Linked DNA regions of Prochlorococcus marinus str. MIT 0918. The protein of the gene in region 2 interacts with the protein of the main gene of each other region in a pairwise test. Links are inferred from orthologs where the notes say so. Each region holds a gene or a part of one and is shown on either strand. Other genes may lie near its edges.

Region 1 (3,153 bases), 1.3 Mb from region 2 along the record:
GGCATTGTGGGCTTACAGGGAGTGCCAACAAATAAATCATTTATAAGTATTCTAATCGCTTTTGGATGTTTAATTAAAGCTTTATGATTGAAAACAGGAATAGAGATAGAAGGGCCTACTGGTAAAACTCCTGAAAGCCCTGGGATCACCATAAGATCCCAAAAACAGTAATAACTCCTACAATTAATACATTTAAGGTTTCGAGAGTTATCATTTAACGATTTAATAAATTGGCTCATTAATTTCATTTCTGCTATTCCAGGGAAAAATGAAGTTGGTACAAACTGAGCTGTAAGTGTTCCATTATGAGGAGTACCAACACTAAAGAAACGAGAAGTTCTCTCAAACCCCCTTAATTCTTGGAGCCAAACTCTACTAATCAATCCTCCCATAGAAAAACCAAGTATATCTATAACCAAATCTGAACCAAATTGGCTATTGATTTTTTTATCCAATTCAATAGCTAACTGTCTAATAGATACTCTCCCAAGGTCATGTGGTAAATGTGGCGCAAATAAAAAAGAAGGATCTTGATTTAGTTGAAGTACTAAAGCATGAAAAAGATCAGGAGTGTTCCATAAACCATGAACCATTACCAATGGGCGCTTTAATATTGACACGATTATCTAATCACACTTGAAATTTCTTGTCCTTCTTATTGAAACGCTTCCACTAAAACCATGAATAGGTGGAAAACACTTTTGCAATGTAATTTGGATTGGGACAGAGCCATATATATTTTCAATCTGATTCAAAATCTGTTCGCTAAAGTATTCAATTGTCATGCAATTAATATCTAACGCTAATTGCTGAATTTTTTGAACTGCAAGGCTATAGTCAACAGTATTTATAAGATTGTCTCCTTTTACTGCATTTTCAACATCAATCCAAATAATAAAGTCAAGTAAAAACCTTTGTCCTAAAAGACGTTCTTCTTCTAAGACACCGACGTGTGCCCAAAGGTTAAGGCCATCTACTTGAATAGAACTCTCCAAATTTAAACAATTCAAGCTTACAAGTCCCGATGAGAAAAAGATTTTTTTGCATCAGAATAATCAGCCGCTATATGGCCTTCTCCTTCCAAAAAATATCTATAAGTAATTAAACCTTCTAATCCAACTGGCCCTCTAGGGGGTAATATTTGAGTGCTAATACCAACTTCGGCGCCAAAGCCATAACGAAAACCATCAGCAAATCGTGTAGAGCAATTATGATAAACACCTGAGCTGTCAACTGATAATAAAAACTTAGTCGCTGTTTCCTTATTTCTTGTCGCAATAGCATCTGTGTGTTTGGAACTATAACAACGTATATGAGATAAAGCTTCATCAAGAGATGAAACAACTTTTATTGATAGCTTTAATTCAAGATATTCAGTAGACCAGTCGTTATCTTCAGCTTTATGTTTAACACCAAGTTCTAAGGAATGTGTATCACCAAGCAGAAGAACACCTAACTTTTCAAACGCTGGTATTCCATTCTTTAGGAATGAGGGTGCAATATCTTTATGTAAAAGTAATGTCTCTATAGCATTACACGCAGCTGGGTATTGACACTTACTATCAATTGCTATTTTCAAAGCCTGGTCTATATCTGCCTCTGAATCTACATAAAGATGACAAATCCCATCTGCATGGCCTAAAACTGGTATACGAGTGTTTTCTTGAATAAATTTAACCAACTCATTACTCCCCCTAGGAATAATTAAATCAACAAGATGATCTAAACGAAGTAAGCTTAAACTCTCTTCTCGGGTAGTTAATAAACATATAGACTCTGAACAAACATCAGTATTAACTAACCCTTCTTTTAAGGCATTTACAATGACCTTATTTGTAAGTTGCGCCTCACTACCTCCTTTAAGAATAACTCCATTTCCAGAGCGAATAGCAAGAGAAACAATCTGCATTACTGCATCTGGCCTCGATTCAAAAATAACCCCTAGCACTCCTAAGGGAACAGTGATTCTTTGTAATATAAGCCCTGAATCCAATTCACGATGTAGTTGTCTTAAACCAACGGGGTCCGGTAATAACGCAACTTGTCTTACACCTTCAATAGATTCTTTCAACTTGTCATGATTTAGTTTTAATCTTGCCAATAATGCTGGAGCAAGACCAGCATGTTCAGATCTGCGTAGATCGTCTATATTTGCATCTACAATCTCTTGAGCTCTCGCACTCAAGGCATCAGCCATTGAGTTTAAAGCTTTCTTTCTTTGTTCATTGCTACATCTTGAAAGAGCTATTGAAGCATTCTTCACCTCAAATGCACGCTTAAGTAAATCACTTGTAGGACTAGGGACTGAAGTTTGATTGTTCATTAGATTCTTACTTGTTTGTATTTTCCTTAAAAAAAAGCATATAACATATAATAATTATAAAAACTTTTAAAGATATTCATAATAATCAGGAGTTAAAGATTTTTTCAACCTTATAAAAAGAAAATTGAAACATCTTCTATTAATGCAAAAGACTTTTTCTTGAAAATCACTACCTTCCTTTTAAGTCGTATTTCCAACCAATCTGCTAAAGGGACTTCATCCCACCCTGCCCAAACTGAACAAGATTGGATTTTTCTTCTCTTATGATCAATTTCACCAGGAAATGCTAGGGAGATAAAATCAACAGAGGATTCTTTATCGATCAAATCGACTGCTTCACATGCCAACACAGTTAGAGCCCCTGGAGTTAAGGGCGAGGAAAAGCCAAAGTCTCTTTCAAAGTGCTTATTATCATTCATAATAAAATTATATGTTTTTAGCACACACCTGCCTACATCAACTCCTATTAATTGTCGATATTTTTCGATCATCTATTAATATCTCACAAATAATTCTAATTGGCTCTTCCAATTACCATTCTTATCTAAAGAGCCTAATACTCCAAGATTCGGGTTGAATTGGTATGTAATAGTACCTTGGGGTGGAATATCTTTACGGTTTGGAGTCGTCTGAATTGAAAAATTAATTTTTTCTGACAAATCCAATCCAACTTCAGCTATCCAAGCTTGTTGAGGAGATAGGTCATCAGAAGAAGTCTCAGATGTAGTCATTTGATTATCTTCATTGTCTTCATTATCTTCGTTAGCAGCCTTTGAATTACTAACATAAGCAGGGTATAAAGAGACTTGTATTCGTTCGCTAAAAGCTCC
Region 2 (3,164 bases):
AATCCAGCAAGCCAAGATCCAGTTAGTGTCATGTTGCCGCACCCAGCAGTAATACTTACTAAACCAGCAAGAATTCCATTAATGATCATTGTCAAATCAGGCTTACCTGATGTCAATGTAGAAACTACTGTTGCAGCTATTGCTCCTCCAGCAGCAGCAAGGGTTGTTGTTACTGCAACATAAGCAACATATTGATCCATAGCCAGTTCAGAACCTGGGTTAAACCCATACCAACCAATCCAAAGCACCAATGCGCCAAGTGTGGCAATTGCCATGTTATGACCTGGCATTGCTTGGGCTTTACCATCAACAAATTTGCCAATCCTTGGTCCAAGAAGCATTGCGCCTACAAGACCAGCCCAGCCACCTACAGAGTGCACAATCGAGGAGCCAGCGAAGTCTATAAAGCCCAGTTCACTCAACCAACCTCCATTCCACTGCCAACTACCTGAAATTGGGTAAATAAAAGCAGTCAAAATCAAAGAAAAAACAACGAACTCACCAAATTTGACTCTTTCAGCAACCAGCCCTGAAACAATTGTTGCTGCAGTACCTGCAAATGCAGCTTGAAAGAGAAAATCAACCGCAGGGACAAGGCAACCATTGTCACCTGCAGCAGCACATGCAAGTGCTCCAGAGGGATCAGGATCGAAAAACAATCCTTTAAAATATAACCAGCCGCCAACTAAAGAATCTCCATACATTATGGAATAACCAATAAACCAATAAGCAGTTACGGCTAATGCAAAAACAAAAAGATTTTTGGCAAGAATGTTGACAGCATTCTTTTGGCGACACATACCGGCTTCGACCATTGCAAAACCAGCATTCATAAAGATTACTAGTATTGTTGCAATGAACAACCAAAGATTATCAGCTAAGAAAGTTGCAGCCTGTGCACCAGTTAAATCAGAAAGTCCAACTTCAGCACGAGCAGCAAAACCAAAAACACCTAAACCAAGAAGGGCTAACGGAACAGTGGCTAACCAAATCAAAGATTGACTTGATCGAAACCCACGAACGCTTCGAAGGAGTAGCATAGGACCTTCAAGAAGACTGGCTTCCTGAAGACGAACCATGCGACGCCCAGGAGGCGATTGCAAAGCGGTGGTCATAAAAAAATGCAAATCATACAAATGAACTAAATCAGAACGATTTAGTTCTTTCATCTACAAATATGAATAAATTAGAGGCCCTGTCCAGTAATAATTTATACATAATCAAAGATTTGTCTCTTTGGTTTTTAATTTAACTTTCTGGCCTATGACCAAAAAGAAATTTCATAACTCACCCAAAACAACTGAAAAGGTTAAGTCTGATGGGGCAAAAGGAATGATTGTTGGAGGGACGATATTGGCTTTAACTTCAATATTTGTATTAGCAATTATTATTAAGACAAAACTCTTGTAGCTAACGAGAGTGAATCTTCTTCCCTTTTTAAAAAAGGTTTAGTGCCTTCCCAAGTTATATGGTCATTATGGAAACCAAAGGAACAAGGTATTATTTCGACCCCAGCAGTTATAGCCCTTCGAAAAAGACCGCCATAAACTGGATCAGCTGAATCACCTGGCGCAAAGACTTCCACATCAGACCTACTAATACAAGGAACTAAAACAGACCTTGATTGAGGAAGTTGGCTCATCATTTCATTCAAATGTTTTTGCCCTCTTGTGGTTACTGTGTCAGGGAAAAGAGCCTTCTCTTCTTTAGTCCAAGTTGTGTTTTTAATTTCTATATAGATTTCTCTAAGATCACAATTATTGCTATCGGGTGTTAGGAGTAAATCAATGCGACTTTTTCTTTCAATTCCATAAACGACTTCATTTCTAATTTCTTTGATCTCACCCAATTCTTTTTTTAAAAAACCTGCTTCTATAGCAAGTCTAACAAGTTTATTAGGGGCAGAAGTATTTACACCAACCCAACAAAAACCTTTACCTGAAGGCACTTGAGCCTGTTCCCATGACCAAGACAATTTACGAGATGGTGAGGGTACATACCTCAATCTAATACGACCTCCTGGTTGCAAAACCCCTGTCATGGGGCCAGTATTGGCACAATGGGCAGTGACCAATTCACCACTGTCAAGTTTCACATCTGCTAAAAAGCGTTTATATCTTTTCAGCAAGATGCCCTCTGTTAATGAGGGAAAAGTTTGAATAGTCTGGCCAATCATGAAAAACAAATCAAGATTTAATCAATTCAAGAATCTTGATTAAGACGATATCTAAAAACTATGCATTTTGATAAACCAAAAATATGAAAAGGTCACTGAAAAAAATTTCAGCCCTTATTAGCTTTGGTACATTTCTTAGCAAAGCCGGCGGAATGGCCCGTCAAATTGTGATAGCTGGTTTTTTTGGAGTTGGCACTGCATATGATGCATATAATTATGCATATATATTGCCTGGTTTTTTTCTTATTCTAATTGGTGGTATTAATGGTCCATTGCATAATGCAATAGTCTCGGTACTTAGTAAGGCTCAAAAAAAAGATGGGGCATATATTGTTTCATCTATTAATACTTATATCTTAATTACGTTATTATTTATTAGTTTAATTTTGTATTTAAACGCAGATTTAATAATCACTATATTTGGACCTGGGCTAACAAATAAGACTCATGATATTGCAGTAATGCAGCTTCAGATAATGTCTCCTGTTATACTATTATCTGGATTAATTGGGATAGGTTTTGGGTCGTTAAATGCAAGAGATGAATTCTTTCTTCCTTCTATATCACCTCTAATTTCTAGTTTAGTAATAATAACTGGAGTAAGTTTTTTCTGGTTATATCAAAAACCAAATATTAGCGTTATCAACCTTCCTATAGAAAGTGGAATAGTACTGGCAAAAGCAACATTAATAGGAGCAATTTTACAGTTGATAATTCAAATTCCTTTTTTAAAAAAGAAAGGACTGCTAAAATTCAAATTCAATTTTGACACTGAGCATTCAGCTATTAAAGAAGTGTGGAAAATTATTATTCCAGCAACTTTATCATCCGGAATGTTACAAATAAATGTTTTTACAGATCTGTTTTTTGCTTCTAACATACTTGGAGCAGCTGCAGGTTTAAGTTATGCAAATTTTATAGTTCAAGCTCCTTTAGGAATAATATCAAATTCAATAATAATACCTTTACTACCTACTTTCTCAAAACT

Evidence for each region.
Region 1: the proteins of sfsA (region 2) and O5636_RS01265 interact in binary tests that used the Escherichia coli proteins (3 or more experiments, as listed by UniProt). The link is inferred for Prochlorococcus marinus str. MIT 0918 from one-to-one orthologs.

The regions. Positions count from the first base shown.
Region 1 is NZ_CP114780.1:217,429-220,581, reverse strand. Bases 169-2,988 are described here. They hold O5636_RS01265 (glutamate-5-semialdehyde dehydrogenase), read right to left. Parts: upstream 2,324-2,988; coding sequence 1,013-2,323; downstream 169-1,012. Other genes in these bases: O5636_RS01255 (translocation/assembly module TamB), read right to left, coding at 2,818-2,988; O5636_RS01260 (hypothetical protein), read right to left, coding at 2,434-2,814; folB (dihydroneopterin aldolase), read right to left, coding at 627-995; O5636_RS01275 (esterase/lipase family protein), read right to left, coding at 169-620. In the rest of the region: O5636_RS01280 (M3 family metallopeptidase), read left to right, coding at 1-35; more of O5636_RS01275, read right to left, coding at 1-168; more of O5636_RS01255, read right to left, coding at 2,989-3,153. UniProt on the Escherichia coli protein: Catalyzes the NADPH-dependent reduction of L-glutamate 5-phosphate into L-glutamate 5-semialdehyde and phosphate. The product spontaneously undergoes cyclization to form 1-pyrroline-5-carboxylate.
Region 2 is NZ_CP114780.1:1,536,355-1,539,518, reverse strand. Bases 284-3,114 are described here. They hold sfsA (DNA/RNA nuclease SfsA), read right to left. Parts: upstream 2,177-3,114; coding sequence 1,391-2,176; downstream 284-1,390. Other genes in these bases: murJ (murein biosynthesis integral membrane protein MurJ), read left to right, coding at 2,260-3,114; O5636_RS08325 (hypothetical protein), read left to right, coding at 1,264-1,410; O5636_RS08330 (ammonium transporter), read right to left, coding at 284-1,115. In the rest of the region: more of O5636_RS08330, read right to left, coding at 1-283; more of murJ, read left to right, coding at 3,115-3,164. UniProt on the Escherichia coli protein: Binds to DNA non-specifically. Could be a regulatory factor involved in maltose metabolism.